DNA from 4 places in the Staphylococcus ursi genome. Region 4 is predicted to be linked to each of the others. Evidence: riboswitches for the same ligand, from Rfam matches in the RefSeq annotation. Region 4 holds a riboswitch; each other region holds the start of a gene.
The links. Region 4 has a riboswitch for thiamine pyrophosphate ahead of tenA (thiaminase II). Riboswitches for the same ligand answer to the same signal wherever they lie in the genome.

Region 1: it holds a riboswitch for thiamine pyrophosphate, as region 4 does, so the genes downstream of both, GZH82_RS03920 (ECF transporter S component) here and tenA (thiaminase II) in region 4, are expected to answer to the same signal.
Region 2: it holds a riboswitch for thiamine pyrophosphate, as region 4 does, so the genes downstream of both, GZH82_RS11435 (thiamine phosphate synthase) here and tenA (thiaminase II) in region 4, are expected to answer to the same signal.
Region 3: it holds a riboswitch for thiamine pyrophosphate, as region 4 does, so the genes downstream of both, thiO (glycine oxidase ThiO) here and tenA (thiaminase II) in region 4, are expected to answer to the same signal.

The regions. Positions count from the first base shown of each region.
Region 1 is NZ_CP048279.1:904,890-913,410, forward strand. It holds gene purH (bifunctional phosphoribosylaminoimidazolecarboxamide formyltransferase/IMP cyclohydrolase) at 1-1,373, shown strand, start outside; gene purD (phosphoribosylamine--glycine ligase) at 1,391-2,638, shown strand; gene GZH82_RS03910 (energy-coupling factor transporter transmembrane component T family protein) at 2,856-3,647, opposite strand; gene GZH82_RS03915 (ABC transporter ATP-binding protein) at 3,644-5,047, opposite strand; gene GZH82_RS03920 (ECF transporter S component) at 5,060-5,635, opposite strand; TPP riboswitch at 5,763-5,862, opposite strand; gene graF (glycopeptide resistance-associated protein GraF) at 6,732-6,863, opposite strand; gene auxA (lipoteichoic acid stability factor AuxA) at 7,243-8,521, shown strand, end outside.
Region 2 is NZ_CP048279.1:2,414,975-2,423,495, forward strand. It holds gene GZH82_RS11400 (LysR family transcriptional regulator) at 1-805, opposite strand, end outside; gene GZH82_RS11405 (ribonuclease FAU-1 family protein) at 893-1,513, opposite strand; gene GZH82_RS11410 (cupin domain-containing protein) at 1,823-2,302, opposite strand; gene GZH82_RS11415 (YebC/PmpR family DNA-binding transcriptional regulator) at 2,321-3,037, opposite strand; gene GZH82_RS11420 (ThiF family adenylyltransferase) at 3,113-4,117, opposite strand; gene GZH82_RS11425 (thiazole synthase) at 4,117-4,884, opposite strand; gene thiS (sulfur carrier protein ThiS) at 4,888-5,088, opposite strand; gene GZH82_RS11435 (thiamine phosphate synthase) at 5,089-5,679, opposite strand; TPP riboswitch at 5,758-5,866, opposite strand; gene GZH82_RS11440 (Bax inhibitor-1 family protein) at 5,885-6,505, opposite strand; gene GZH82_RS11445 (LysM peptidoglycan-binding domain-containing protein) at 6,846-7,673, shown strand; gene GZH82_RS11450 (inorganic phosphate transporter) at 7,952-8,521, opposite strand, start outside.
Region 3 is NZ_CP048279.1:2,824,721-2,833,241, reverse strand. It holds gene GZH82_RS13475 (lactococcin 972 family bacteriocin) at 1-185, shown strand, start outside; gene GZH82_RS13470 (DUF1430 domain-containing protein) at 211-2,178, shown strand; gene GZH82_RS13465 (YxeA family protein) at 2,182-2,511, shown strand; gene GZH82_RS13460 (ATP-binding cassette domain-containing protein) at 2,508-3,164, shown strand; gene GZH82_RS13455 (L-cystine transporter) at 3,635-5,026, opposite strand; gene thiO (glycine oxidase ThiO) at 5,101-6,207, opposite strand; TPP riboswitch at 6,298-6,400, opposite strand; gene GZH82_RS13445 (hypothetical protein) at 6,483-7,082, opposite strand; gene GZH82_RS13440 (hypothetical protein) at 7,196-7,870, opposite strand; gene GZH82_RS13435 (general stress protein) at 8,068-8,490, opposite strand.
Region 4 is NZ_CP048279.1:1,976,054-1,984,574, reverse strand. It holds gene murA (UDP-N-acetylglucosamine 1-carboxyvinyltransferase) at 1-677, shown strand, start outside; gene GZH82_RS09230 (DNA-directed RNA polymerase subunit beta) at 670-867, shown strand; gene fabZ (3-hydroxyacyl-ACP dehydratase FabZ) at 867-1,310, shown strand; gene GZH82_RS09220 (YwpF-like family protein) at 1,412-1,846, opposite strand; gene GZH82_RS09215 (single-stranded DNA-binding protein) at 2,026-2,382, shown strand; TPP riboswitch at 2,798-2,901, shown strand; gene tenA (thiaminase II) at 2,969-3,652, shown strand; gene thiD (bifunctional hydroxymethylpyrimidine kinase/phosphomethylpyrimidine kinase) at 3,652-4,458, shown strand; gene thiM (hydroxyethylthiazole kinase) at 4,460-5,263, shown strand; gene thiE (thiamine phosphate synthase) at 5,253-5,891, shown strand; gene yidC (membrane protein insertase YidC) at 5,980-6,846, shown strand; gene GZH82_RS09185 (HD domain-containing protein) at 6,892-7,548, opposite strand; gene cls (cardiolipin synthase) at 7,570-8,521, opposite strand, start outside.

The DNA of each region.
Region 1 (8,521 bases), 1.1 Mb from region 4:
GTGCAATTGACGAGGCAGGTGTGAAAGTGACATCGGTTTCTGAACTGACACAATTTGAAGAAATTATGGACGGTCGTGTGAAAACATTACATCCAGCTGTTCATGGCGGTATTTTAGCAGATCGTGATAAACCAGAACATCTTGAGCAATTAAAAGGTCAAAATATTGATTTAATCGATATGGTCGTTGTGAATTTATACCCATTTAAAGAAACGGTGAAAAACCCAGACGTCACTGAAATGGACGCGATTGAAAACATTGATATCGGTGGTCCAACAATGTTACGTGCAGCTGCGAAAAACTTCAAACATGTCACAACTATTGTTGACCCAACAGACTATGATGAAGTGATTCGACGTATTCAAAACGGTACTTTAGATGAAGCATTCCGCAAGTCATTAATGATTAAAGTGTTCCAACATACATTTGAATACGATCAAGCAATTACACAATTTTTTGGTCAACAACTCGAACAATTACGTTACGGTGAAAACCCACAACAATCTGCGCAGTTTATTCGTACGTCTACAGCGAAAAATACGGTTGCGGGCGCGACACAATTACACGGTAAACAACTGAGCTACAACAATATTAAAGATGCAGATGCGGCATTAAGTTTAGTGAAACAATTCGAGCAACCTGCAGCGGTCGCTGTGAAACATATGAATCCATGTGGTGTAGGTACAGGTGACCACATTCATGCAGCGTACACACATGCCTATGAAGCGGACAGCCAATCTATTTTCGGTGGTATCGTCGCATTAAACCGTCCAGTCACAGCTGAACTAGCAGAAGACTTACACGCGATTTTTTTAGAAGTCGTCATTGCACCAAAATTCGAACAAGCCGCTTTAGATATTTTACAACAGAAGAAAAATATTCGTTTACTAGAAATTGAAATGACTGAAGAAGTAGATGCAACAGAATTTGTATCGGTTTCAGGGGGGTATTTAGTTCAAGATAAAGACCGTTTTGATGTGGCACAAGCTGACATGAGAGTCGTGACAGATGTGGAACCGACGAAGGAACAATGGGAGGCATTGTTATTAGGTTGGAAAGTTGTGAAATCTGTTAAAAGTAATGCGATTGTCCTTGCGAATGACAAACAAACAGTCGGTATCGGTGCAGGCCAAATGAACCGTGTAGGCTCAGCTAAAATTGCGATTGATCGTGCGATTGAAATGAATGACAATGTTGTCTTAGCATCAGATGGCTTCTTCCCAATGGGCGACACGGTCGAAACGGCAGCACAAGCAGGCATTAAAGCAATCATTCAACCAGGTGGCTCGATTAAAGATCAAGAGTCTATTGACATGGCGAATCGCTATGGTATTGCTATGGTGACAACAGGCATGCGTCACTTTAAACATTAATGAGGAGGATGTCGAATATGCACGTATTAGTTGTCGGTGGCGGGGGACGTGAACACGTACTCGCACACAAATTAAATCAATCGTCATTAGTTTCACAAGTTTATGCGATTCCAGGCAATGCTGCAATGAGCAATGTTGCAGAGGTACATGGTGAAATTGCAGAATCAGATCATGAAGCAATCGTCGCATTTGCACAAGCACATGATGTGAAATGGGTCGTGATTGGACCTGAACAACCGTTGACAGAAGGCTTAGCTGATGCATTAAGAGCGGTACACATTAAAGTATTTGGTCCGAACCAAGATGCGGCTCAAATCGAAGGCTCAAAATCATTTGCGAAACGTCTCATGGCAAAATATAATATTCCAACTGCAGCATACCAAGAAATCGACCAAAAAGATGAGGCACTGGCGTATATTGAAACGTGTGAATTGCCGATTGTATTGAAAAAAGACGGACTCGCAGCAGGTAAAGGGGTCATCATTGCTGAAACACGCGAACAAGCACGAGAAGCAGTAGAAACATTATATCCGGAAGCGAACAGCAAAGTTGTATTCGAACAGTTTTTAGAAGGGGAAGAATTTTCACTCATGACATTTGTCAATGGCGATTATGCTGTCCCATTCGATACGATTGCCCAAGATCATAAGCGTGCGTACGATCAAGATAAAGGACCGAACACAGGCGGTATGGGTGCGTACTGTCCCGTGCCACATATGAATCAAAGTGTCCTAGATGAAGCGAATGACAAAATTGCGCAACCGATTGCCAAAGCGATGCAAGCAGAAGGGCACGATTTCTTCGGTTTATTATACATCGGTGCGATTTTAACGAAAGAAGGGCCGAAAGTCATTGAATTTAATGCACGTTTTGGTGATCCTGAAGCACAAGTGTTATTGACACGTTTAGAAAGTGATCTCATGGCACACATCATTGAATTAGATGAAAAAGCACCAATCAACATGAAGTGGAAAGCGGATGCGGTAGTTGGCGTCATGCTCGCTTCAAAAGGGTATCCAGGTGCATACGAAAAAGGCGCAACTGTAAAAGGTTTTGAAGATGAACCAGGTGCTTACTTTGTCAGTGGTTTAACACATGATGGTGAAAACTATGTGACATCAGGTGGACGTGTTATTTTAGCGATTGGCGAAGGTGCAACAATCGAAGCTGCACAACAAGCGGCCTATAAACGTGTCGAAAAAATAGAAAGTGACGGTTTATTCTATCGTCAAGACATTGCACACAAAGCGATTAAAGCAAATTAATATTGAAAGAACATTAAAAAGCGTAAAATCTTACTGGTGAAATCACCAAGGTTTTACGCTTTTTAGTTGAATATAAAAATCCCTTTATTGACTATCAAAAATCAATAAAGGGAAACGATTTCCTTTGCAGATGGAAATAAACGGGAAAGTTAAAAAGGAAATCTAGACCTGCCTTTTCACATCGTCGAGATCATGAAAACGCAAAATCTGAGTTCGGTTAGCGTGCATCAGTAATCCCAGTTATTGGTAACACTTGTGCGAATGTAAATGCTAATATGACGATGACCACAGTGAGAACAATTAGAATCAAGTCTTTATAACTAAAAGGGACATGATAATAATAAGTCCGTGGTCCATCTTTAAATCCTTTTTTCTCCATAGCTACTGATAGGCGATGCGCTTTTCTAATGTTTTGACTGAGCAATGGAATTAATAAATGTTTCAGACGTTTGAAGCCTGAATAGTTGCGGTTATCAATCATTTGATAGCGCATTTTTAAGGCGTTGCGTAGTTGGAAAAGTGATTCTAACATGATTGGAATCATACGAAATGCCGCCATAAAAGCATAAGCAATTTTCGGTTTCACTTTTAAATGCTGCATCAAGCTGTAAAAAATCATGATGACTTGTGACGTAAAGGCAATAGACAATCCAAAATAACTCACAGTCATCGTCCGGAATGAGAGATGGAGCCCACGCACAAGACTTTCCGTCGTGATGTTAACGAAGCCGAATTTTAATAACTCATGTTGCCCATCACCGTAAAATATCATGAATAATGAGGAGGTGAGGGCGAAAAATGTTGCGAGTAATGTGAACGTCAAGACGACTTTCCACTGTGTCCCTGCAACGAGTAACATAAAAATGAGCATCAATGTCGCAAGATAAATCATCACGTCAAAATGATGAACGAAAATAATGAAGAAGAAGAGTGAGACGCCTAACAATAATTTGGTTACGATATTCACATCATCCATGAACGTGTGACGTGTTTTCCAAGATTCAATCATGTGCGCACCTCCTCGACTTCATAGAGTTTGCCATCTTTGACTTCTATCCGACGAGTAGGGTAACGTTCAATAATATGTGCATCGTGCGTGACCATTAAAATCGTCTGACCTTGCGCAATTCGACTTTGGAACAATTCAATTAATTTAAACGTGTTATGACTGTCTAAGCCAAATGTCGGTTCATCTAATAAAATCATATCTGCATTGGTACTTAATGCGGTAGCGACACTCAGTCGACGCTTTTGACCCATAGATAATTCAAATGGGTGTTGACTCGACACATGCTCCAAATCAAGCAACGCTAACATTTCCGCAGTTTTCGCTTTCGCATGCTCAGGATCCATATGATGATAATTGACCCATATTTCATCAAACACACTATTTTGTATAAATTGCAGTTCAGGATTTTGATACACTAAAAACATATGTTGCGCTGCATCTTTAATTTTAGTTAATTTCTGCCCGGCGTAACGCATGTTCCCCTTATAACGTATCAATTGCATCATCGACTCTAACAGCGATGTCTTACCTGAACCATTTTTCCCTGTTAGTGTAATCCATTCTCCTGGTCCAATTTGTAATGCGTCCACTTCATATAATGTACGACGGACCCTTTGTATAGCGCCTTGTTCGAATGAAAAATGAAAATTTTGAGCAGTAGATTGGACGGGATGTTGGGGCATAGGTGCATGCGACCACGCTTTTGGATGCCACACGCCATATTCACTTAATAATGCTTCGTAATGCGACATAATATATTCAGGCGTGCCTTGTTGCACAATGTGGCCATGATGATTCATCAGTATGACACGATCGACATGTTGCCAAATATGTTCCACCTTATGTTCGACAATCAGTACGGTCTTGTCCTCCCACAAATCCTTCAGTAGATTCCATAAATTTTCTGTCGCTTCTACATCTAACATCGCAGTCGGTTCGTCAAGAAACAATGTATCTGCGCCCTGGAGTAACGTTCCCGCAATCGCTAATTTTTGTTTCATGCCGCCACTCAATTGATGAATACGTTGCTTCGGATTCACATCCAGACCGACATAGTTTAAAGCTTCATGAATACGGCCGTCCATATCGTGACGCGGAATTTGTTGGTTTTCTAATATAAATGCCAATTCTTCATTTACTTGTGGCATACAAAACTGCGAATCTGGGTCTTGGAAAATGACACCCGAATTTTCAGCGATTTCTAATGTATCATATTTCATTGGTAAATCAATTAAGTTCGGCACAATGCCACTTAACACATTGAGTAACGTACTTTTACCTGAACCAGATGGCCCAAGTAAAAGCACTTTTTCTTTGTCTTTGATTTCTACGTCAATCCCGTCAAAAATTTTATAATCTGCACTCGGGTATTTTAAACGTAAATTTTTAACTTTTAACACAGTAAGTCACCCTTATAATGCATCGTAATCGTCTTTTGAAGCAGGACGAAACAGTTTCGTTACACCAGTTTGATCCAATGCCTTAACGAGTAAGTATGGGAAAACACCGGCTAATACAGCACCACTGATAATACGAAAAGCAATCAGTAGAACTAAGTTCCAAGTCGCGACTTCATTTAAGTAACCATAGTACCAGTCGATAGGTAAGCTAATGATTGCAGCTGCCATACCTGCAAGCACAGCTACCATAAAAGCACGTGATTTGTAGCGGAAAATCGCAAAAATAATCTCACACGCCAAACCTTGGAGTAAAGCGTAAATAATTGTAGGGATATCAAAACGTCCCATTAAAATGGTTTCACCAGCACCTGCAGCAAATTCAGCTAACAATGCAATACCCATTTTAGGAATAATGAGATATGCAACGACTGCAGCGCTAAACCACATACCATACATCAATTGATCAAGATGTAAACCTAATGGCTGTAAAGTATTCGTGACAGCCCACCATAAATTATAAATCACTGCAAATATCACTGATACGAGTACAGTGACGAGGATGTCTGACAACGTTAAGCCTTTTTTCATATCTAAACTCCTCCCAAAAATTAAAAAAATACGCATATCTCTTAAACCAAAGATAGGCGCATCATGTGCTCATTAATATATGGATATGCTATTGGAGTGACATACAAAGTCCATCGCTCAATATACATATCATAACAAAACACTTTCCTACGCTAGTATCATCTAGTTCAGGTTCAAAGGGTTTGAGGTGACACCTCATCTCAGCTTTCACACCCCTAGTGTGCGTATTTAATTGATAATGTCAATGTACACCTAGAACATTGAAAAGTCAAGGTTTCAAACGAGTGCTGACTAAATATTTGTAAATCTACAAACCATTAAAAATGTATATATATTGGAAAAATGAACAGTCAAGGCGAGCATCAACATAGCAGTCACAATCAAGACAACAGTATGACACCCAAATGACTTTTAGAACAATGCACTATGAGGATTAGGATTAGGTGGGCAGTTGAGTAGGGATGACTTGAAGTGTACGTATGAGGATGGGCATTTCAATTTATCAGTAAAACGATGTACTAAAGCTGGTGAACACCTATTGACACTCAGCGACCTCCAACCTTAAAGAAGAAAAGGTGAGAGGTTACTTTAACAATGGTAATTGATTTTGATATTGATAAGACATCATGGTGAAATGAGGAAGTATTGAATTTAAAACATTTCACTCTCACAATTAAGAACACTCACGAAAGATTGTAAGAACAGCTCGAGACTCCCGAGGGATAAATCAAAGGCTTAAATGTGGTTTCTGATTATTAACAGAGATCACTGTTTAACGCAGTAGCTGTCTGACTTCTCAATGCTCATGCTTTTGAGAAGTCTAGTCAGCTTTGCGGGGGGGGCAGTACGACGAAATCTTTGTAATACATGAGATTTCTGTACTGCTCCCGAAAATCCAAGTTGGCTTCCATTTCGTGAACACTCCAATCAAGCCAAATTGAGTTGCGTCAAGTCCTTGGGAAAACGAGAGCAAGTTCGTCAATTTGTAGGGTAAGAGGAAACATTTAACAAAACAAATGATATCCCAATGTTTTAAAAATAAAAAGGAACAGGCCACAATCAGCCCATTCCTCACACATCAAACAAAAACTAAAGATTACTCAAACGTTTTTTGAATATCATCTTTCGTTTTCTCTGCACCATCTTTAGCATCTTCAGTTTTATCTTTCAACTCTTTCTCTTTATCTTTCGCTTGTTCTGCAGCTTTTTTAATATCTTTTTCAGCCATTTCCAACGCCTACCTTTCAAATTGTTTGTATCACTACTATAGCCTTTATGTGCACAACTTAAACATTAGACCTATATAGAAATGAGACTTTGACATATCGTGCGCCTAGCTATATAGAGAAATATGAATGAAATAAGTAAATGCAACATTAAAAATTTTAGCTTCTGTTCTCGTATAAAAATAAATGAATTTTGATATACTTAACGCATCATTACGATGTAAAAACAACTCATGGATAATTAAGATATTTGAAAATAAAAATAAAAATAAATCCTTATGGTATTATGTATTAAATGGATAGGTCATTCTGAAGACTGATATTTTTGAAATATAAAGACAGGTGACAAGAGTTCGTATATAATAGCTTTGAGGTGAGAGGATGTTTTTGTTAAACAAATACACCGAAGTGATTTATAGCTATATTATCGGTGTGCTTTCAATTTTATTAAGCATCATTATTTTTATTAATATTCCACTCATTCAACAGTTTAAGTCAGGCAAACAACCGAGTACAAATATCGACAATTTGTGGGATTTTATTATGGCATTCTTTAATGAAATCATTCGCGTCATGAGTCAATACATTGGTGACATCCCACTTGCGAGCGGTATTGTCATTTTATTGTTTGGAATTTTAATGATTTTTATTGGTCGGACATTAACGAATACAACACGATTTGATTATGACATTTCAATATTATTTTTATTAGTGGGCATTATTTTCTTCGTATTAACATTAATTTTTATGTCTCAAGTTTATGGTTGGATTGCATTTATATTTATTATTCCTTTTCTTGTACATATTGGTTATATCGCATACAAAGACGAATTAAATCCATTGCACCGTAAAGAACATTATTTATGGATTATATTCAGTTATGGGCTTTGTTATATCATTACACAAATTGCGCTCTATGCCCGTATTGAAGCGAAAGATGTAGCTTCGATTGACGTTCTGAGTATTAATACATTTTTTGTAGTTTTATGGTTGATTGGACAAATGGCAGTATGGAATTTCCTCTTTTTACGTCGTTCATTACCAGTGTCTGAGGAAGAAATCACTGGTGAAGCGAATGCGTATTCAAGAAGTAAAAAGTATCAATTTACGAATACTTCTAAAAACCATTTCAAAGACTTTCAAGATCGTACGGCCGAATTCACACATGGTATTTCACAACGTACACGCCGTAGTATTGATTTAGAGAAGTTACGCCAAAAACGTGAAACACTTGCCAAAAAATGGTTTTCATGGGCTAAATTAGAGGAAGATGACATTCCATCGTTCCTTAAAATGAGGCCTAAATGGTTGAACCGCAATTACGTCATGATTGCTTGTGGCGTGATTCTGTTATTCTTTATATTACTAGAGTTCAATAACCGTAATGCGTTATTTATGTCAGGGGACTGGCAATTATCTCAAACACAATACGTGTACGAATGGGTTAGCTTACTTTTATTACTCATTGTTGCGATTGTCTTTATTTTTACAACAGTTGTAAGGATGTTAAGAGGTAAGTGTGATTATTTACAACTTTTCATGATTAGTATTTTATTCTTCAAATTGCTAACGGAATATATTGTGATTTTGATCCACGGACTATTATTATCAATTTTCATTACGCCAATTCTCGTATTAATGTTAGTACCAGCAATTGTGG
Region 2 (8,521 bases), 440 kb from region 4:
ACTGTACCATACTCATGTCATAACTTAAATAAGTAGAACGGACTAAAGATTGTTCTTCTACGTCCACTTTTAACATCGCAAACTGAGATGCATCTAAGTCTTTTACCATAATTTCCGGTAAAATCGTCACCCCTACGCCACTCAACAACAACGCTTTACACGTCGCGACTTGGTCTACTTTAATGCGCGCATGATAATCTTGTGACATATGTTGTTGATACCATGTCTTGATTTGATTAATATAGACCGGGTCTGCTTGAAATTCAATAAAAGGTAGCTTTTGTAATTCAGTTTCTTTATTTTTAGGGTAGATGAAATAATGTTGATCATCCATCAAGTGGTCGTTGTGCATATTTAACAATTGATTACCTCTCACAATCATAATATGGTAATCATTATGGTTCGCTTTAATATGTTCACTAGAGCCTACTTGTAGTTGAATTTCAACATTTGGAAACTCCGCAGTGTACCGATTCAGCACTTCTGGCAATACCGTTTGACCGACTAAAGAGGAACAACCAATTGATAACGTCCCATTAATTGCACCCACATGCGCCTTAATCTTATCTTGGAATAAACGCTCTTGTTTCAGCATCGATTTCGCATGAGCAATGACCATCGCACCTTCCGTCGTTGTAATCAGCTGTTTTTTCGTACGGATAAAAATGTCCACACCAAAATGACGTTCAATGGATTTCAAACGTTGTGTCACAGCAGGTTGTGAAATATAAAGACGTTCAGCCGCTTTTCTCAGTGTGCGTGTTTCATCTAAAGTAATTAATAACCGATAATCATCAATTTTCATCGTACATCCTCCTCAAAATAAAAGAAACACTAGACAAGATATTTGTCCAGTGTGCAGAAATCCTTTCACAGCACACAGTGGTGGTTGCTACGGTGTGTGAAAACCATCTCCATTTGATGTTTCAAACTGTTTATACTTTTCTTGCTTTTGGTATTTGCGATTAATTTTGTGATAACAATACATCGCTTTCTTTTGTATACTCTCAAAATCCTCATCAATTTGAATCATTAATTGATGTGCAATCACATAAGCTTCATGATATTGTTTTCGCGTAATTTGATTCGATTTCAATGCACGCTCTAAGTCTTCTTGGTCTACAAGTTCATATTGGCCATCTGGTAAAGCAAGCACATCTAAACATAAATCAATCGTTCGTGCCTTGCCTTTTTGTATAATATTTTTTAAATTAATATCAAAATAGTATTGTAAAGGTTGTCCTTTGTCATCGAACATTACTGTCATGCTGTAACGCTTTTTCTCTGGCAGGATTTGTAGCCATTGATAGCCATCGTCAGCTACTACCATTCGTTGATTTACAACAGTCACCTCTAAAGGATCTCTCACCTTTTTGATTGAAATTAAACCTATTATGCCTTTAAATTTATTATTATTGACTTTAACTTCGATATAATCATGGTCTAAGAGGCGACGCCAGTGACGTTTGTCAATATATTTCACTTTCACAGCCACCAACTCCCTTTTTTTCATTATATATAAATCGAAGTAGGATGTCACTTGTTGCAACTATCCAATCATATAAAATTCATAGCGATTCAAGCTCATATTTAATCAAAAACATGATAAACACGCACTCGAGCACCCTATTTTTTTACTAAGATGATATACAAGCCTTGATAAATAAGATTCAAAATAAATATCGCGCAGTTGAGGCAAATGTTCAGGAAACATAGCCCGATTCGAACGATTTTTTAAGTTGAGTTTACCGATCCACTATAAATTGCGAAAACAAAAAGACCGACAAGACATCACATCTCATCAGCCTTTCAAACAAATCTATTAATCCACCGAAACCTTCGCATATTTTCGAATGATCTCCTCATGCTCCGGATACCATGCCAACAATTCCGCTTGTGTAAACAATTCAAAATGCTCAAATTGAAATGCAGGTTGCACCATACAACCGACAACCGCAAAGGCATTTTCACGTTCAATGGAAGACGCAAATATCGTCCCTTTTGGCACAACATATTGCAATACATCACCGTCCACGACATTCGGACCTAATTGCACGGCACAATACGTACGATCTGGAAAAATCATATGAATCGTCAGCGTTTCACCGGCATGGTAATACCAAATCTCATCCGCATCAATACGATGGAAATGCGAAATATTCTTATCCTCTAATAGAAAATAAATGCTAGAATAATGCGGTCTTTCATTCGTCGTATCCGGACTTAAAATCGTTTGGCGATAATAGCCCCCTTCTGGATGAGGGATTAATTCTAAATGGCGCACCCAATCTTGTGCTTCCATAGCATTGACCTCCAGTGACTATGCAAGTTCTACATTATGATAAACGTGTTGAACGTCTTCTAATTCTTCTAATACATCGATTAATTTTTCAAATGTTTCCTGATCTTCCGCTGAAAGTTGAACTTCAGTTTGTGGCAACATTTCAAGTTCAGCGACTTCAAATGATGTCACACCTAATTGTGCTAACGCTTTTTGTACAGTTGCAAATTGATCAGGCTCTGCGTATACAATCGTTAATCCGCCTTCTTCAATGACGTCACGTACGTCAATATCATTTTCCATTAAAGCTTCAAGCACTGTATCCGCATCAAAGCTTTCAAATGCAAATGTCGCCGTATGGTCGAACATATAAGCCACTGAGCCAGATACGCCCATATTTCCGCCGTTTTTACCGAAAGCTGCTCTCACGTCAGAAGCTGTACGATTGACGTTGTTCGTTAAGGCATCCACAATCACCATCGAACCACTTGGACCGAAACCTTCGTAACGGAGTGAATCAAAGTCTTCCTCGCCGCCACCTTTCGCTTTTTCAATCGCTCTATCAATAATATGGTTGGGTACAGAATAAGTTTTCGCGCGTTCAAGGACAAATTTTAATTGTTGGTTTGATTCAGGATCGGGTTCACCTGATTTTGCCGCTACATAAATTTCTTTACCAAATTTAGCGTAAATGCGGCTTGTGTTTTTATCCTTTTGCGCTTTCTTTTCTTTAATATTATTCCATTTACGTCCCATGACTTCCATCTCGCTTTCAAATACGTTTTTGAGTACCCTTTATTATACATGTAAAATTTAGACAATAGCAACATTCTAAATAGGAATGGGTTGTTCAAACAATTTTCGAGCGACGGATTGTGCCGTGTGAATATCCTCTGCGTCATATACTAATAACCGTCCATCTTGATACAATGTCATATCATACGTTTCAAGTCGAAATCGTTTAATGAAAGGATTATCAATTAAAATTGTGACTTCTGTACGTATGGCCGCTTCAAATTGTTCTGGAGCCAATCTGAATTGATACACGCCGCCACATAACACTTGCGTAGACTTAAGCTGTTTGTTTTGTAGACGCGTGAACTGTTGCTTGGCACATACGGGACAGTCCACTTCTTTAAGACTTTGAATCGAGATTTTTTTCACTTTACCTTGATCAATATCACTGGTCGTCATTTGGTAAGAAAAATCACCATGCATCAGGTAATAAAAGACTTCTGCCACGACAAAACTACTCGCCAAATGAACAGCGGGTGGCAACACTCCGTTAAGGTCACAACTTTCCATCGTCTCTGGCACATCCGGCATCACACAATGTAAACAAGGCCCGTCATGACTGATTGGAAAGACACTCAGCTGACTCCCCACTACTGCACCGTAAACATAAGGAATATCCAATTTTCGTGTCGCTTCATTCACTAAATAACGTGTTTCAAAACGATCCAAACCATCAAGTACCATATCCGGTTGTAGTTCCTCAAGAATGCCTTCAATATTGCGTGCTGTCACTTCTTCGTATAACGGTTCGATTGTTACTTCATGATTCATCATCGCGAGTCGTTCTTTTAGTGCAAACACTTTCGGCTTCATCGCTTCAGCATCTGCTTCAACATAGCCACTTTGACGATGTAAGTTAGATAAATGCACCACATCTTTATCGACGATCGTCAGTTTGCCAACACCACTTCTCACCAATTGCTCAGCGATGCCACTACCTAAAGCGCCGACGCCGATGACAAATACGTGTAATTGTTGTAACTGACGTTGGCTCTGTTCCCCAAAATGTTGGAAGCGTATTTGTCTATGATAGCGTGTCATTATAAAAAGCCTAACCCCTCAGATGGACTGGATTGCACTGCATTATAACGAATTGGAATACGACCTGCTTCATAACTTAAACGACCCGCTTCGATTCCTTTTTTCATCGCTTCAGCCATCTTCACTGGATCTTGTGCACGAGATACAGCCGAATTGAGCAAGATTGCATCTGCGCCAAGTTCCATCGCTTCGGCACAATCTTTTGCTGAACCAATCCCTGCATCTACAATGACAGGCACGTCACATTTTTCAATGATATAACGCAAATTCAGTGGATTCGTAATGCCACGACCTGTACCAATAGGAGAAGCAAGTGGCATCACCGCATGAACACCTAAGCTTTCTAGTCGTTGCGCTAATACGACATCATCTGAAATATACGGACAAACGATGTAGCCTTTTTCTAATAAAATTTCACAAGCTTTGTACGTTTCTAACGGATCAGGTAATAATGTATCGTCATCGCCAATCACTTCGACCTTAATCATGTCACACACGCCAGCTTCACGCGCTAATTCAGCAATACGCACCGCTTCTTCTGCCGTTTTCGCACCTGCTGTATTGGGAAATGTTGTAAATTTTGATAAATCGACATTCGCCAATGGATTCGGTAAGTTTCGGTCATATAAACTCATACGTCTGACCGCAAATGTGAGCACTTCTGTTTCTGATGCTTCAATCGCCTTAGACTGAATCGCTTCACTTTCAAATTTTCCTGTACCTAAAAATAATCTTGAATGAAATGTTAAATGTCCAATTTTAAACATCTGTTAACCGCCTCCTACAAATTCTAACAATTCTAATCGATCATCTTGCCGTACTTCAGTTGTGGCCCATGCTGAACGTTTAACGACTGTTGCATTACGTTCGACTGCCATCCGTTTCGATTCGATACCGAAATGGTCTAAAATGTCTTGTACTGTCGTGCCTTCTTCAAATTGTTGCTGCTCTCCGTTCACAAAAACTTCCATTCATTTCACCTTCTTTAATGACCAATTATCAACCATCTTTTCAAACGATTGAAGTTCATGTCTAAATGCACTGCTGATACACGCGATTCCTGTAAAATGAGACGATATATGTTGTACTGTGTCAGCTGTAATGCCTCCCAATGCCACTACCGGAAAATCAATGGTCAAAACTTCATCAATTTCAAGTTGTGTTCGCGGTGGCAAGTCAGGTTTTGACGAGGTTGGAAAAAGATGTCCAAATAACACAAAATCTAATCGTTGCGCTTTTGCTTCACGAACCATCGCTGCTGAATGTGTCGATGTGCTCACTTGATAATGAGGGTGCGCTTGCTTTAATGATGCAGCACGGTAATCTCCCTCTTTAAAATGCACATTTGAAATGCCGAGTTCAATCGCTAATGTCACATCCGTATGTATGATGACTTTAGATTTTGGAAAGCCATTCGCCAATAATTGGGTGATCCATTGCTTGAGTGGGTGCCGATTCATAGGCGTCCGTAAAATGACACCTACTATCTGACTTTCAATAGCACAGAGCCTTTTGATATGCCAGTCATCTAGTACAACATACGGTGTAATCACAATCATCATCGCCTTTTCCCTCCCTTTCTATTCACAATAAAAAAACTACTTTCCTCGTTATTTACAATAGAAAAGTAGCCTCATTTGACACGAATACAGCCACTTTCCTACGCCAGTACGAACTGGATCAGGTTCAGGAATTTTGAAATCAACATTTCAATCTCAGCCATTATGAACGGCACTTCCAGTGGATTGTTTCAAATATTCAATTGTTTTATCGTTTCATTATACGAGCTAATTCTAACACATAACGAATGATGTGGAAAAGGTTTATAAATAAATTAAAACCTAATTCTCGTGGTGAAAACTGACCTCGCTTCATACGATTGAAGTCATAAAGTGTATACAATAGAAAAAGTAATAACCCGACAACTGCAATAATCGTGTAGTAAATCGGGCTGTGAATCCACCAACCAACGAGACTTGCTAAAATGAGCGCGATTAATGTCACGAATAAATATTTCCCTAAGCTCGACGCATCTTTAATCCAAAAATAACCGAAGATACCAAAAATGACAAATCCAGATACGGCTAAAATAACCATATTGAAAAATAAACGCGCACCTAAATCTTGCAATGTATACATGAATGTCGCATAAGATAATAATCCGACGACAATCGTATAAATATGAGAAATAATCGGGCCACTAAAGCGCACACGTTGAAATACCATCGAAGCTAAGATTAAGATGAGTAGTCCGATAGAGAGTGGTTGTCGCCAAGCTATCGGTAAAAATTGTCCAAAATATGTTGAAATCCCAAAAATCAGCCAATAGTACATAAAAAACAACCATACTTTACCATAAGCAGAACGGGATTGATTTTGTGTTGCCATCTCATTTTGCCTCCTTTTCTTCTATTTTACGGTATGTCACAACAGAATCAAATGCAGAAATGATACAACTATTCCATTGATAAACGATGCATTTATATTACAAAAACTTTAATTATCTCAAAAGATTTGCAAATCAAATTTTCTATAAATTGGATAGTGACAACATTTAAGCACAATACGATAGCAAAACTATATTTTTCGCAACATTACAGATTCGTAACATCCCCCCAATATTACAATATTTTTGTTATCATAATGATTGAATTAATAATCAAATTACACATTTCGTTATTCATTGCTCAACACATCTTATCATTCGTGTAAATAAGGAGGCAATACATTGAAAAAACTCGCATTTGCATGTACGTTAACTTCAGGTGCGGCAGCCGTCGCTATGCTCAATCATCAAGATGCTGACGCGTCAACACAATACACAGTCCAATCTGGTGATTCACTTTGGTCCATCGCGCAAAAATATGGAACGACAGTTGATGCACTTAAGCAATCCAATCAATTACAAAACAACATGGTCTTCCCAGGCCAAGTCTTATCCATTGGTGGCGGTAGTGGTGCACCATCTTCTGCTACTGTACCACAACAAACTGGTGGCGCTTATACTGTACAAGCTGGCGAATCTTTAAATATGATTGCCACAAAATACGGTGTGTCAGTTCAAGACTTAATGCGTGCTAACGGATTGACGAGCTACTTAATCCATCCTAACCAACAACTTCAAATCCCTGGCGGTAATGCTGGCAACACTGCATCAAAAACAGGTGGCGCTGGCGGTACAGGTAGTATCTCAACAAGCGGCCAATACAACACACCTCTATTTAGCCATCAAAACTTATACGACTGGGGGCAATGTACGTATTATGTATTCGATCGTCGCGCACAAATCGGTCAACCTATTAGTACGTATTGGTGGAACGCTGATCATTGGGCAGCTAATGCCGCAGCTGATGGTTATACAGTAGACCACAATCCAACAACAGGTTCAATTATGCAAAACTTTGAAGGTCCAATAGGTCACGTTGCTTTTGTTGAACGTGTGAACAGTGATGGTAGTATTTTAATTTCAGAAATGAACTACAATACACCACCAGGACAACAAGATTATCGTACAATTCCAGCATCAATTGCTTCATCATACAATTATATTCATTAATATAGTGAACAGAGAGATTAACTAAGGTGTTTTCGGACATCATTAGTTAATCTTTTTTGTTGCCCTTTTAACGGAATAGAACATGCTGGAACCATTGCGTTTTACAAATTGTCAAAATGGGTGCGACGCTTGAGGAAAGTCTCATCATCTTTGCCTGAGCAACACGACGTAACCTTTGTCACACATAAAAATTCTGTACTACTTCCAAAATCAATTGGCTTTTGATAAAAAAGAAGCCAAGACATACATCTCAGCTCCTTGCTTATTTATATTTATCATTATAAGAATAAATTTAAAATGAAGTAAAAAAGACCGGCAATCAGTGCAGAAATAGGTAATGTAATCACCCATGTCACAATCATACGTTTTGCTGTATTCCAATGCACACCTTTAATTCGATTCGATGAGCCCACACCGAGAATTGAAGATGAAACAACGTGTGTAGTTGACAATGGAAAATGTAATGATGATGCGACAAAAATCGTTAACGCTGATGCTAAGTCTGCTGACGCCCCATTCGCAGGACGGATTTTCATGATATTACCACCGACAGTTTTAATGATTTTCCAACCACCGACTGCTGTACCTAAGCCCATTGCAGCAGCACAGGCAACTTTTACCCATAATGCTGGCTCGACACTTGTTTGCATATTCGCTACGATTAACGCCATTGTAATGATACCCATTGATTTTTGCGCATCATTCGTCCCGTGTGAGAACGACTGTAACGACGCAGTGAAAATTTGGAAAATACGGAAGTTACGGTTCGTACGTGTCAAATTCGCATTTCTAAATACACGTTTGACAATCGTATACATTACAAAACCTACAACGAACGCAATCACAGG
Region 3 (8,521 bases), 850 kb from region 4:
GGAACTATGGCGTGGGAAGTAAATACGTATGGTCATATTATAGTCATAATGAAAAGTATCACACTTCCACAGCAATAGGAAGATATAGATCAGAGAGTGGATCTACTAAACCTGGAGTAGAAGCTCAGGCGTCAGCGGAGAAGAGATGGTGGTGGCATAATGAAGCATATTATAGTGTATTATAATTACCAGAATTTTAGGGGGTGAGTCATGAAATGGATGAAACACTTATTAGATGTGTTTACACTCATGCTAATAAGTCTATTTTTAATGGTATTGTTGTATGAAGAAGATAGTGAAATACTTACCGGGAGCCAAGCGGCCATTCAAGTAGAAGGTTGGGATTATCAATATTCGAAAGCAGAAGTTTTTGATCGTTTTGAAAAGGTTGCGAAAGATTTAGATATTGCGATTTTTAAAGTGATCATGGATCATAAAAAGGGGCAAGTTGATAAGGCCATCTATACTTTCAATAAAAAAGCGAATCATCACACAATCACGCCAATGAATACGTCATATAGCTATCAACAGTTAACCCATGATGACTTGATGAAGCGGGATGTACGTGGGGATTATTTCATATTGGATAGTGTCGCAAATCCCCATCAAATCAAAGCAGCTTTAGAAAGTGTTGGGCTTAAAGTAGCTGTTGTTCCGATAAAGCGATGGATGATTTATATCGATGTACTCATTAATCGAGGCGTCCTACTCCCTTTTGTAACATTGCTAATCATATATGTACTTTACCATTTGCATGATCGAAGTAAAAATTTTAAAACCTATGCGACGATGCGTTTACACGGTTACCGTTTTTACAACATATTTTTTCTGAATATTAAGAAAATAGTGGCGAGATGGTTACTTTTAGCGATGGGTGTCAGCCTCTTCTCAATTGGACTGCTGAAATGGTTAGGCTTGGATGGACAACTTCGATATTTTATCAGTCATCTTATCTTAGCGGACATATGGTTTTGGATGATTTTATTCATAAGTTCTTTGCTATCTTATATTTTACTTGTAAACATGAATGTACCATTAATGATTAAAGGCCTTAAACCGTATCGATTATTACACTTTATCAATCATGTATCTAAGTTAAGTATGCTAGTTTTACTTACGCTTCTTGTATTGCCTAACTTTAATCAGTTAAAAAAGTTAGAAAAAATTCAAGAGACAGAAGCATGGTGGGGCAAATTAGACGATTATTATACGGTTGAATTGAAACCAATACGGCGCAGTATAAATGAAAAAAGAGATTTCGCAAAGCGCTTTCATCAAATGATAGTATATAGTGAGCAACATGAACAAGCATTACTGATGCGCCAAAATGTGCTAGCTCAGCCAAGCGAAACGAATTTTGTACCAGAGAATGGGAACGTGCTGTTTGTTAATCAAAACTTTGTAGACTATTTTAAGTCACAATTACAAGATTTACCACGTTTGGAAGATCAAGATGGGCAGGTAGAGTTGTATTTACCTCCTCAGGCAAAAACAAAAGCCTCATCTATACGTGATGATTTTCAAGAATGGGTAGACTTTCAACTTCCAAATTCAGCTACCAATACAAAAGTAAAAGTGACACAGTTGGACAATCCATACCAAATTTACGCCTTTGATGTACGGACAGGTTTGTCTACAGCTTATTTGAAGTCACCCGCAATTATGATGTTAAACGCCACAGATTTAACGGATGATTTCTATTACGCCACTTTATCACAAGGTACTTTTATCTTTAAAAATTATGAAAATATCATTCGTAATATCGACCGTTTTAATTTGAAGGATGACGTGCAAGGTGTAACGAACTATAAAGATAATGTGATTAAAAAGTATCGAGAAGCACAAACACAATGGATTGTATATAGCTTTTCTAGTGGGCTTGCGATATCAGTATTATTCATCGTCACGTTATTAGATGTGTTACATTACTTTGAACAGCATCGCCAATGGTTGCTCATGCGAAAAATGTTTGGCTTTAAGCGTTGGCAAAATTATCAAAAATATGTTGTAGCGAATAGTTTGTTTACTGCTGTTATTGGTGCCGTCTTATTTAATATGACCGAAAATAGCAACGTTATATGGATATTTGCCATTATTTTACTGTTTCAATTCTTCATTCAATGGGTTTACATCCATTATTTAGAAAAACAATTTAATGTATTAATTAGGGAGGTGTAGGTAGTGAAGAAATTTATTTTGGCTGCGTTTGCTATTATTGTAGTGGCAGTGGGGTTATTTTTAGCTTTTGCACGTATTCCCTATGTCGATTATTTTAATCCCTTTCTTAAAAAAGAGACCTCTTATGCAGTAGTGCCATTGAGAACACAAACATATGTGGATATTCAAGCGTATGACGAATCAGGTGAACCTCTTAAATATCGTTTAAATTTCGGGGGATATGACGCCAATTTTGATCATGTTAAAGTGCTTCACAAAGGGACGTACGTTTTTCATATCGATTATATTAAAGATCTTTCGAAATGGCCTAAAAAGGTGAGTGTTAAAGAATGATTGAATTGAAAGATATAACGATACAAAAAGGGAAGCGTAAGATTTTTGACAATGTGAATCTAAAATTCGAGCCGGGCAAGTCGTATGCCTTTGTGGGGCGTAGTGGCTCGGGGAAATCGACTTTGCTGAATACCATTGCAGGTTTTGAAACGTTAAAAAAAGGTGAAGTGCGACTCGACCAAAAACTATTGAAAGCTGATTTTCGTTTTTATCGTGATGTCCTCGGCTATGTATTTCAAAATTATGGTCTTGTTGAATCTATGACGATTAATCAAAACCTCGATATGGCACTGGCTTTTAAAAAAGGTTCTAAATCAGGAAAGAAACAATTAAAGACACATAGTTTGCAAAAAGTGGGTCTTGACATTGAAGGCAAGCGTAAAGTTGCGACATTAAGTGGGGGTGAGCAACAGCGGGTAGCATTAGCGCGTTTATTGCTCAAACAACCGCGCTTGATTTTAGCAGATGAACCGACTGGCTCTTTAGATGACGCGAACGGGCAAAAAGTGGTGGAACTCTTGTTTGAAATGGTAGATGAAAGACGAATGCTCATTATCGCCACTCATGATTTAGCACTTGCCCAACGATGCGACGAGATTATTCAAGTCGATGCACTAAAATGTCACAGCAGCGAATTAGAAACAGTACAATAAATGTAAGTTAAAGAGATAGGGGCATTAATGTTAGCTGGAAAGAAATGGAGTATCACAGCGAACTTGCCTTCTGTCTCTTTGATTATTTTTATATACATATGTGATTGCCTTTATAGACTGTCTACGAAAATTAAGTTTCAGTATGTATGAAATGTGCACTTTAATATAATTTACAATAAAGCAAGCAATTAACGACGAAATCAAAATCAAGTTAAATCACATCGATGTACAAAGTTGCCCTCGTCCTATGACTTTGTAAAGGGAAATTGTCAAGATGGGTGAGACTCCCGAGGAATCAGACGCAGCCGAAAATCCGCCAACGCTTCACTTATGTAACAGTTTGATTAAGCGTTGGCTAGTTGAGGCAAGTCCCCTGGGAAAGCGAATCCATCAAGACAATCCTAGAGCTAATAAATCGTAGGAAGAGAGCAAGTTCATCCGTATATACTGTTTTGTAACTATTGTGTTGCTTAGTGTTGTGCTGTTAGTTCGTCCATATGATTTGAATGGAAAATATCTTCATCGAGTTGTTTTGTCAGTTTGGCAGTACCTGTACCCGCTAAGATAGAGTCATTCACATTAAGTGCTGTACGCCCCATATCGATCAGTGGTTCGACTGAAATTAAGACACCCGCAAGACCGACCGGCAAGTTCAGTGCAGATAATACAAGGATTGAAGCGAATGTTGCACCGCCACCTACTCCTGCTACACCGAATGAACTTAAGACTACAACAACGATTACTGTCACGATAAACTGTAGATTCACTTCAACGCCCGCGACAGGTGCAACCATTATCGCAAGCATGGCAGGGTAAATCCCAGCACAACCATTTTGTCCAATAGATAGCCCAAATGAACCAGAGAAGTTTGCGATAGCTTGAGGCACACCTAAGCGATTCGTTTGCGCTTGAACGTTTAATGGCAATGTACCGGCACTTGAACGTGAAGTGAATGCGAATAAAATCACTTCGGCTGTTTTCTTCACATACTGTACTGGATTGACACCAATGATGGCCAAAATGATTAAGTGAATGATGTACATTGTAATGAGTGCTGCATAAGACGCAATGACGAATTTACCGAGTGTCCAAATCGCAGCAAAATCACTCGTCGCAATCGTGTTAATCATAATCGCTAAAATCCCATAAGGAGTAAGGCGCAAAACAAATGTTACGATAGCCATTACAAGTGCGTAAATGGCATCGATACCGCGTTTTAAAGTTTGACCATTTTCAGGTTGTTTGCGTGCGACACGTAAAAATGCAAAACCTACAAATGCGGCAAAAATCACGACTGCAATAGTAGAAGTTGCACGTGCACCAGTGAAATCTAAAAATGGATTTGATGGTAACAATTCTAAAATTTGTGTTGGTAATGTTGTCGCAGTAAGCTCTTTCGCTTTATCAGCAATTTCGGCGCTACGAGCATTTTCTGCCTGACCTAAGTCAATACTAGAGGCATCTAAATTGAATGCGATTGCATAGATAATACCGATAATCGCTGCAATCGTTACGGTACCAATAAGAAACATGAAGATGAAGCTGCCGACTTTAGCAAACTTTTCTCCAATTTCAATTTTCGTAAATGCTGCGACGATAGAAACAAAAATAAGTGGGATGACAATCATTTGTAGCAATGAAATGTAGCCATTCCCAATTAAGCCGACCCAATCCGTTGTTTGAGACGTGACCGTGCCTTCAACACCATAAACAAGGTGGAGTAGCAAGCCTAATAGGATACCTAGGCCAAGTGCAAAGAACACGCGTTTGGGAAATTTGACGTGCTTTTTAGCCATGACCCATAGGCTTATTAACGCAATAAGAAAAATAATTAAATTAATAATCACTAAAAAAATAGACATAAATACGCTTCCTTTTTAATTCCGACTTCTATAATAGGATAATGGTAAGGAAACATAAAATCAAGATATATTTTTTATATTTGCTTAATTTTAGGTGTAAATGGAGCGAGCTGATGTTGGGCTTCACTATCCTCATCAACGAGTTGTGCCATCAGTTGTCCAGCAATCGGTGACAGTAAAATACCATTACGATAATGCCCTGTCGTCACGAAAAGTTGAGGTGCGATTTTCCCCATAATAGGTATTTCATTCTCTGTAATGGGGCGAATCCCCGTCCAAGTTTTAATGACATGGTGTGACCGTAATGCGGGAATCATGTTCAAACTTTCGTGCTCAAGCCACGCAAGGTTGTCGTCATTGTTTTCAGTGTCCCAACAATCATAATCGGATGTTGCGCCTATTAAGAAGCGATTCGGCAGTTTTGGGACGATGTAACAACCGTTCATATTAAAAATCGTTTCTTTTAAGCCGTCGTAATCAGACGCAATCAATTTGACGTCACCTTTAACAGGATGCGTTGGTAATTCGAAACCTAATTGTTGAAGCAATGCGCCACTCCATGCGCCAGCTGCAATAATGAGCTCGTCAGCTTCGAATATGCCTTTTGACGTCTCAACACGGTATCGATGATGATGGCGCTGCAACGCGTGAACCTCCGTATGGGTCATCAATTCGATATGGGAACGTTGCATGACCGAAGCAATGAGCGCTTGTGTGTAGAGATTCGCATTAATTTGGCCGTCGTCTTGAATTTTGAACGCGGCACTTTGTGATGGATTGAGATGGGGGAACCGTTGTGTTAATTGTTGCGTCGACAGTTGGGTGACGGTGTGGTCATGATGGTGTAAAAATTCGAACTGTTGACGGACTGCTTGGACATCTTGGGGTTGAGAAGCGACTTTGATGAGTCCATGCTGTTGATATTCGATATGAATCCCCGTTTCGCGCTCCAGGGTTTGAGCTAATTCAGGCATCATCGCACGGCTTTTCATTGCAAGTCGATAAAGTGGGGTATCTTCAAAAAATTCATTTTGTGCGCCTAACATACCACCTGCAGCATAAGATGCGTTCATTCGTGGGGTGGAGCGATCAATGATACGGATATGACGATGTTTGGAATCGAGTTGGCGTGCAATAGACAATCCCATGACACCTGCACCAATAATTATCGTTTGTTTCATAAAAAAAGACCTCCTGCATAAAAGGATGCAAGAGGAAAGCGTATATGATTGAAATAATGTGACTACTCACCATTCATCTTGAGACTATTTCGTCGTCATATTGCGCTTCCCTTCGTTGGTTCTAACCACGTCAGGTTCAAAGAGTTAAGATACCATCTTTCTCAGCTCACCTCGAGCACCCCTAGCTTATGTTTTTTTGTTGATCATTCATTAGTATTACTTAAACGGACGTTAAATCGAAACTTTTACAATTCTTAGCCTATCATCAATGTTGCTTAGCCACCAAATAAACGTTGGAAGAACCCTTTTTTCTCATTGCGGTGAATCGTTTCCGCAAGCTCTTGATGCTCTTTCGTTTGGGTTTCAATCGTTTCTTGCGTTTTTGACAGTTGCTCAGTTTGTTGCTGTTGTGCAGTAGTCAAAGCTTCAAGCGACTTGTTGCTCGTTTCCAACTGTGTATGTAACTGTTGATGTAATGCTTTAAGTTCTTCTTGTTGTTGATGCACTTGTGAGACCATTTGACCTAACATTTGACGTTCTTCACGCATTTGATTGATTTCGTGGCGCAACTCTTGAATCAATTGTGGCACTTGTTGGTCAGCAGGTAATTGTTGATCGTTTTCTTTAACGATGACCTGTAAAAAGTCTTTTTCTTTTTCGAGCGCTTCGAAAGCAAGATCGTAACTATTCGTTTGTGCGACACGTTCAGCAATTTCTTGGAAGAGTTCGATATCTTCTTCTTTAAAGTCTGTCGCTTCACGTCCACGATATTCAGTCTTGTTTAAATGATAGCCGCGTTCTTCAAGATGTTGGACGATTTTACGGACTTGTTTTTCACTAAGCTCAGATCGTTGAGCAAATTCTTTTGTTAGCATATGCCATTAGGTCCTTTCCCTCATGTTTTTAGACTGTCGGTAGTGTGCGTTCAGTGACCCGTCAGTCTTACCTCTTTACCATTGTAACGGCTTTAACGGTTGATTTCAAGGGTTTAGGCATAAGGTTCTTTGCGCAAATCCATTTTAACGAGTAATGGATAAATCACATGTCTTGGAATACGGTTCGCAAAAACATATTTAATAATATAGGCAGATTTAATACTCGTACCGTAAATATCTTTCGTTAGAGGAATATTCGCTTTAATATACAACGCCATAGGTACTGGTTTGCCATTGCGATCTAATGAAGGTTGTAAATAAGCAATATCGTTTTGTTTTTCATAACCTTGTTGCAATAAAAAGCGACGACGGAATGCAATTTTATCAGCCGTTTCAGTGTCCACGTTGGGTGATTCAAATGTCGACTCGAACATGAAGAAATTCACATCTCGGCCATGGAGTTGATTAGAAATTTGATTCACATCTTTTTCGATTTGTTCAAGTATCGCTTTAAGGTACTGCTCACAATTGTCACCGGGCTGACTCAAGAGATAGACTAAAAAACCCACATTCGTCGTTGCTTCGTAATGCGCTGTCGCAAAACTTACGACCTCATCGTTTTCTATACCTACGAGAAATACGAAATCATATTGTGTTTTTTCGGTTTTTAAGGATTGTTCAAATACAGACTCGTCTTCTGTTACGAGGGGGTCTAGTTTATCCATATAAAATTCTAATGCTGGGACATACCATGGATCTTGGGTTGATTGAATATGTACAAAATGCATGTCACTTCACCTCTCTTAATGGCTATAGTATAGCATATATAGAGCGAGAAATAGCACAATTAATGGGGGAGATACGAAGCACAATCTATAGAAATAAATACTTCACCCAAGACCTAATCCTTTCAATACAATGACGTGTACGAAAGTTAAATTAAATCTTGGGTGAAGTAGTAAGGACTATAGATACACATGAATGATTACTCAATATCGCCGTAATGTTCAGATGGTGCATGTTTATCTTGCAGTTTTTGGTTCGCAGCATTATGTTTTTCATATTCATCTTGACCATATTTCAGTTCTTGAACCATAACCACAATTTTGTTATTTAAAATGTCTTGTTTAAGATCTTCTTTTTGTTCGTTAGAGAAACCAAATTTTGTTAACGCAGCTTCTTCGCCATCCTCGCCAATGAAAAAGTGCATGAATTTCTCACTAATCGTACCAGTTGTTGTTTTATGTTGAATTTGAGAATCATGAAAGCGATCTGTGTTAAGTTTATCTTTGCTTAATACGACGATTTGATTTTCCTTAACGCCCTCTTTTAACAATTGATCTACATATTGAACTGCTTCATCTTCAGTTCGTTTCACTTCGCATTTTGAGATTTTATAAAGTGTCATGCTATGAACCTCCCGCTCAAGTTTTCTATTT
Region 4 (8,521 bases):
ATTTAGCGAACTATATCAATGAAATGGGCGGCGATGTGAAAGGTGCCGGTACAGATACAGTGATGATTAATGGTGTTGAATCATTAAAAGGTGTGAAGCATGCTATCATTCCTGACCGTATTGAAGCCGGAACGTTGATGATTGCAGCAGCTATTACACGCGGTGATGTACTCGTTAAAGGTGCGATTAAAGAGCATATGATAAGTCTTGTATATAAATTAGAAGAAATGGGTGTCGAATTAGATTATACAGAAGAGGGCATCCGAGTGACAGCACCGGAAAAATTACAGCCTGTTGATATTAAAACATTGCCACATCCTGGTTTCCCAACAGATATGCAGTCTCAAATGATGGCGTTACTCCTCACAGCTGAAGGGCATAAACTGGTCACTGAAACCGTTTTTGAAAACCGTTTTATGCATGTAGCGGAATTCAAACGTATGAACGCACAAATTTCAGTTGAAGGTCGAAGCGCTAAAATTGAAGGGAAAAGTGCGTTACAAGGTGCACAAGTGAAAGCGACTGATTTACGTGCAGCGGCAGCATTGATCTTAGCTGGTCTCGTTGCTGATGGTGAGACGATTGTCACTGAGTTAAAACACCTTGACCGTGGCTATGTTGATTTTCATGGCAAACTCAAATCTTTAGGTGCAAATATTGAAAGAGTTAATGACTAAATGGACGTCTTGGCTTCAAACATTAATGGATTCAATCAGTTTTAAATTAACTTTATTTGCTTTTATAGCAATCATTATGTTTGTAGTCGGTTTAATGACAGGCTTTATTATCAACCATGATAACGTGTTGAATACATTTAACTTAAGGTTCTGGCAACATATCATCAAAACAATTGGAGGACATCACTAATGGAAACAATCTTTAATTATAATGAAATTAAAAATATCATCCCGCACAGACAACCTTTTTTATTGATTGATAAAGTGGTTGAATACGAACCGGGTCAACGTTGTGTAGGAATTAAGCAAGTATCAGGTAACGAACCATTTTTCCAAGGACATTTTCCTGATTATGCTGTCATGCCGGGTGTTTTAATTACTGAAGCGTTGGCACAAACAGGCGCAGTTGCCATGTTAAATAGTGAAGAAAACAAAGGGAAATTGGCTTTATTTGCAGGGATTGATAAATGTCGCTTCAAAAAGCAAGTGGTGCCTGGGGATACTTTAGTGTTAGAAGTTGAAATTACAAAAATTAAAGGGCCAATTGGTAAAGGTACTGCAAAAGCAACCGTTGATGGTCAAATTGCATGTAGTTGCGAATTAACTTTTGCATTACAAGATCCAAATGCGTAAATCATACATTAAAACCACCTCGTCTTCGTAATGAGGTGGTTTAATTATTTTATAGTGTCTCAAAAGCGGGAATAATAGCACATGTATGTATGCTTCAAATATTATTGTCGTTCATCTTTAAGACGTGGTTTAGATTTCATCATGCGATTGAACGTTGTGATGAGCTCTTGACCTTGCATGCCTTCATTGACAAGTTGTTCTAATAAATTTTCCGCATAAACTTGTCGCAATGTATAAATATGACACTCAAATACAACTGAAATACTGCCATTTAAAGGTGTAATGTGCTTGATTGTCGCATCAAACAGCGCAGGATCATTAGACGGTCGCGTAATAACGACACGAATATCTAAAAGTGCTTCTGCCTCCATGTACGCTTGCATCTGTTCTTGATGTATATCTGAAATAACTATTTCTAACACCCAACCCGTACCACTATTTTCTTTATTAATAATTACACCGTCTAGAAGTTCATATTCAGCCACGCTACTATTTTCAGAAACGATCTGAAAACGAACAGCTTTAAACGTCTTCATTGGAGCCACCCCCATATCATTTAAAAACTTTACGAAATTTCTATGGTACTTTTCATTATAACGCAATTTTTAAAATAATTCTCGATTAGGCTTAAATACACCTCGATGCATACTTTAATTTTATGGGAATTTGCATTTTGTCATTTCACATTGAAAGGTTTATATTACGGGTACAGGAGGTGAACAACATTAACCATTTTCAAGCAGTAGGTATCATTAACCGCCCGCCCAGTTTTTACGAAAAAGAAGAGAGTTACTTTGTTACCTTTACCGTTGCTGTCACGCGAGAGTATTTAAGTAAAAACCAAAAGCCCATCACTGATTACTTAAATTGTAAAGCGTTCGGTAACATTGCTCTTCAAATTCATGAAAACATCCATGAGGGGACAACTGTAGCCATAAGCGGGCAAATCCAAACCAGACGTTACATCCATAATGATGAAAAACGTTATGCTACAGAATTACTCGTTTCACAAATCTCTCCAATTGGTACAGTAACGATAGAGTCAAACAAAGATGAGTTCAACGATGAATAGCAAAGCAACAAGCAAAGTTTTTCCAATATTTGATAATCCCACCAACTTTTATCAACCCTTCTCAAAGTATATTCTCCGATTGAAATAATTCGATTTATCTCACACCATTACTTTTATCTTCAACATATTGACTTGAGCTCTAATGATATTTGGTATACAACCTGCTACCAAAATTGTCTATCTATCAACCTTAAAATGAGGTGTATTGGCTATTAAATACGTGCATTGTATTTAGTGGCCAATCACCACTTTTATTCTTATTGATATTTAACGAATGATTCATAAGAAATGTAAAATAATCTAATAGAGTCATTTGTTTTGTTAAACTATACATATATTTTGCAATTTGTTTAGTGCTTTTACATAATTGAACTTGTGTTAGGTTTCTGATACATTAAAGATAACTAAAAAAATGAAGGACTACTAGGGGTGCCGATTTATGGCTGAGATGAATGGATATTCAGACCCTCAGAACCTGATTTGGATGAAACCAACGTAGGGAAGTAGCACGTGGACACGCATGCTTCAAATGTGTGAACAAGGCTACTTTCAAGGTAGTCTTTTTTCATATTAAAGGAGAATGAAGATGCGTTTTTCTGAACAAATTAAACAAGAAGCACAACCAATGATTGAACAAATTTATCAAGATGGTTTTATACAAGGCATGCTTAAAGGGAATATTGCTACAGAAGCAGTTAAACATTATTTACGCGCAGATTCACGTTATTTAAATGAATTTGCTAAAATATATGCGCTGCTTATACCTAAAGTGGATACGAAAGATGAGATTCAATTTTTAACAGAACAAATTCAGTTTGCGAGTTCTGGAGAGGTAGAGGCCCATCATATTTTAGCGGACTATATCGGTGAAGATTATCAAAGCATCATTCAACAAGGGGATTGGTATCCATCTGCCGACCATTATATTAAACATATGTATTATAACGCGTATGCTTTTGACAATGTTGCTTATACGCTTGCTGCAATGGCACCGTGTCCTTATGTGTATCAACAAATAGGTAAAATGGCGATTGAAAATCATCACTTTGAAGCCGATCATCCATTAAAAGCATGGTTCGATTTTTACAATAGAGAAATGGATACGCTGTTGTCCTATATTGATCGTTGGCTTGACTCATATGCAGAAGCGAGTTCCGAAAGTGTTCAACAACAATTGAGACAAAACTTTCTACAAAGCACGGTTCATGAACGAAACTTTTTCAATATGGCTTATCAACTTGAAAAATGGGAATTTGGAGGAGAGAAATGATGGAAAAACCAAAAATTGCGCTAACGATTGCAGGTACAGATCCAAGTGGTGGTGCAGGAGCAATGGCAGACTTGAAATCTTTTCATTCTTGTGGTGTCTATGGCATGGCTGCAGTGACAAGTATCGTGGCTCAAAATTCAATGGGTGTGCAACATATTCATAATTTAGAAGCAAGTTGGTTAGAAGAGCAATTAGACAGTGTCTTTAATGACGAAATGCCGCATGCGTTGAAGACAGGTATGATTCCGACGCCAGAAATGATGGAAGTGATTGCATCATATTTGAAAAAGATTAATATCCCATATGTGATTGACCCAGTCATGGTCGCTAAAAGTGGTGATTCTTTAATGGATCAAAAAGTGCGTAACCGTCTTAAAGAAACACTGTTACCTTATGCAGATGTGGCAACACCTAATGTCCCAGAAGCTGAAGAAATCGCTGGTGTCACAATCGATTCGGTTGAAAAAATCCATCAAGTTGGCCGTTTTTTTATTCATGATATTGGTTCAAAAGGGGTCATTATTAAAGGTGGCCATCTAGAAGGAGATGCCATCGATCATTTATTTACGCAAGATGGTCATTATGAGTTTAAAAGCGAGCGTTTTCCAACTCAACATACACACGGCACGGGTTGCACATTTTCAGCCGTCATTACAGCAGAATTAGCTAAAGGAAAAACAGTTTATGACGCGGTAGCCAAAGCAAAAAAATACATTTCATTAGCGATTCAACACACACCAGAAATTGGTAAAGGTCGAGGTCCAGTGAATCACTTTGCATATGAAAAATTAAATGGGTGGGATTAACATGAATTATTTAGCAGAAGTCAGAAAGCAACAACCCCTTGTCGTTTGTTATACGAATGATGTCGTTAAAAACTTTACTGCCAACGGTTTGTTGAGTATGGGTGCAAGTCCAGCGATGAGTGAAGCCCCAGAAGAAGCAGAAGATTTTTTCAAAGTAACACAAGGATTATTAATCAATATTGGTACGTTAACAGCGAGAAATAGTGAGGACATGCTAGCTATTGCCAAGACTGCGAATCAAATGGGTGTACCTATCGTTTTTGACCCTGTCGCAGTGGGTGCTTCGCAATTCCGTAAAGATTTTTGTCAACGCTTTTTAGAAGAAATTGATGTGTCTGTCATTAAAGGCAACGCATCGGAAATGATGACATTAGTTGATACAGCGACGACGATGAAAGGTACAGATAGTGCTTCTGATATTGATGTTGTCAGCATTGCACATCAAGCTTACGAAAAGTATCAAACCGCTATTGTCGTCTCAGGTAAAGATGATGTCATTTTACAAGATGGGAAAGTGGTCATCTTATCAAATGGTTCTCCGTTGTTGACAAAAATTACAGGAGCTGGTTGTTTATTAGGCGCAGTGGTTGCCAGTTTTCTATTAGGTGAAACAAAGCCATCTATCGACCCACTCATTGAAGCCGTTTCATACTATAACATTTCAGCAGAACAAGCTGAATTACGTGAGGGTGCAGATTTACCAGGTACATTTTTAGTCGCTTTTATCGATGCATTAAATCAAACATTAGCTGAGTCCTATTTAATGGAGATTAAAAAGAGAGAAGTGAGTGAAAATGACATTTAATCGAAAACAGTTACGTGTGTATTTTATTGCAGGTACACAAGATGTTAAACAAGGTAGCTTAGATGGCATTTTAAAAGAAGCGTTAGAAGCGGGTATTACGATGTATCAATTTCGTGAAAAAGGCCCTTCATCTTTACAAGGTGAGGAGAAAACAGCAATGGCCGTTCGTTTAAGAGATTTGTGTCGCCATTATCACGTGCCATTCATTGTCAATGATGATGTTGACTTAGCTATTGAAGTCGATGCGGATGGGATACATGTCGGCCAAGAAGATGCGAAAGTACAGTCATTTCAACATTTATTAGAAGATAAAATTATCGGTCTCAGCGTCGGTAGTTTTGAAGAATACGATCAATCTGACCTCACAAACGTCGATTATATTGGTGTTGGACCTGTTTATGAAACAAGTTCTAAGCTTGATGCAAGTAAACCAGGTGGCATCCGTTTAATTCGACGTATGAGAGAATATGATGAAAATATTCCGATGGTCGCTATTGGTGGGATTACAGAAGAAAATGTTGCACCGCTTCTTAAAAACGGAGCTGATGGCATTGCGACGATTTCTTCAATTACACATAGTACAGATATTGAAAAATCTGTGAAACGTTACTTGCAATATTTTAAATAAAGTTCAATTTATGTCGGAATATATTTCCACCTTGTCTATTTCTATGATAAAATATCATTTATGTGAATATATCATTAGAGGTGGAAAAATGAAGAACAAAGCGTTAATGACAATGCTTGCAGGTGTAGTTTTACTTCTAGCGGGTTGTGACTATAGTAAGCCGAGTAATCGAGACGGATTCTTTTTTAATACGTTTGTTCAACCAATGGACAGATTGATTCACTGGTTAGGGGATCATTTAAATAATAACTATGGTTTAGCGATTATTATCATCGTATTGGTTGTACGTATCGTCTTATTACCTTTCATGTTATCAAACTATAAAAACATGCACATGATGCGTGAAAAAATGAAAATTGCGAAACCTGAAATTACAGAAGCGCAAGAAAAAGTAAAACGCGCACGTACACAAGAAGACAAAATGGCAGCGAACCAAGAAATGATGCAAGTATACAAAAAATACAACATGAATCCAATGGCAAGTATGTTAGGCTGTTTACCGCTTATACTTCAAATGCCAATCATCATGGGATTATTCTTCGTCTTAAAATATCCGTCTGGTGGCGGTATCACGAAGTATTCAGATTTCTTATGGTTCCATTTAGATAAACCGGATATTTGGATTACAATCATTGCGGGTGTACTTTACTTCATCCAAGCATATGTGTCAAGTTTTAATATGCCTCAAGAACAACGTCAAATGGGTTATATGATGATGATTATCTCACCCATTATGATTGTGTGGATTTCATTCAGCTCTGCGGCGGCGTTAGGTTTATATTGGTTAGTATCGGCGGCATTCCTTGTAGTTCAAACTTATATTGCTAATGTCGTATATGGTAAAAAAGCAAAAGAAGAAGTTGCGCCATTAATTAAAAAGTTTGAAGCAGAAAAAAATGGCAACAAAACAGGTAAGAACACACAAGTCGTGAGTAAAAAGAATAAAAAGAAATAGCAACATATCGAATATTAAAAAGAGGGTCTCGTATTGAGGCCCTCTTTAATGTGTTCTATTTTCAATGTCCCACTCATCGAAGAACTGTTGTAAGAACTGCTCTAAAAAGTTATGACGTTGTTGCGCCATGTCTATGGCCACAGGTGTATTCATTAAATCTTTTAATTTGAGTAACTTTTCAAAGAAGTGTTTGATTGCTGATGGTGGTACCGAGTCTATATCTGACAGTTGTTGCATTTCGGTTAAACAGTGTGTGCCGGTCCACATTGGCTCATTAAAGTGACCAGCAAATTGGAATGTACGTGCAATGCCAATAGCACCGATTGCATCGAGTCTGTCAGCATCTTGGACAATTTGTGCTTCAATTGTTTTGAGTGTGCCCACTGCTTTAGTTTTTCGAAAGCGCATATGGTCGATAATGTAAAAAATGGCTTCTTGATCAATCGATGACACCCCTTGTTCGTCTAAAAATGCCAACAATGTTTGACGGGCACTTTGGGGGTCTGCTAATTTGTCATCAACAGTGTCATGAAGGAGAGATGCCATTTCGATATGGTAATGGTCAGCTGACGGATAATGATGTGCGATTTCAACGGCGAGATTTCTAACACGTAACACATGCGCGATGTCATGTCCGCTGCTATCATGCTGATGTGCCTTTCTCATATATTTTTCTGCTGCTTGGATAGGGTGTTGTTTCATTTCGTTATGTCATTCCTTAACTTATAAAATAGGGGAGAGCAGCTGACTGACGGATTCTTTAAATTTAATCCATAAGCTACGTTGTGCATAGCGTTCTTTCGTCAATTCGCTACATACTTTTAAATCTTCTTCAAAACTTTCGCGTACTTCTCTCGCTAATTTTTCATTATATACAAATGCATTCACTTCAAAATTCAAAGTAAAGCTACGATTATCCATATTTGTTGTACCTACACTCGTAATTTCATCATCAATAGTTAATGTTTTCGCATGTAAAAAGCCGTTATCATAAAGATAAACACGTGCGCCGGCTTCGATTAAACTGGCTACGTTCTTGAATGTGGCCCAGTAAACGAATGGGTGATCAGGTTTAGATGGAATCATAATGTTGACATTGACGCCACCTAAAGCAGCAATTTTGAGCGCATCCATAAACGCTTCATCAGGTACAAAATAAGGTGTTTGAATATAAATATCATTTTTTGCCATCGAAATCATTTTTAAATATCCGTATTTCACTTGTTCCCAAAATTCATCGGGACCACTTGAGGCAATTTGTACCCCTATATTTCCATTGTTCGTTTGTTTAGGTTTTGGAAAATACTGGCTACTATATGTAATGTTGTCGCGGTGCGATTGAGAGTTCCAATCTAAAATGAAACGTAACTGTAACGCGCTTACAGCATTACCTTGAATACGTAGATGTGTATCACGCCAATATCCAAACTTTTTAGATAAACCGAGATATTCATTACCTACATTAAAGCCGCCAACGTAACCAATTTGACCGTCTATAATGACGATTTTTCGGTGATTACGATTGTTCATACGTAAATTGATAAGCGGTAACTTAGAAGGGAAGAAAGATTCTACATGACCGCCTTTTTGCTTAAAGCGTTTAAAATCACGCAATGTTAATGCACGAGAGCCCATATCATCATATAACATTTTCACTTCGACACCTTGTTCAAGT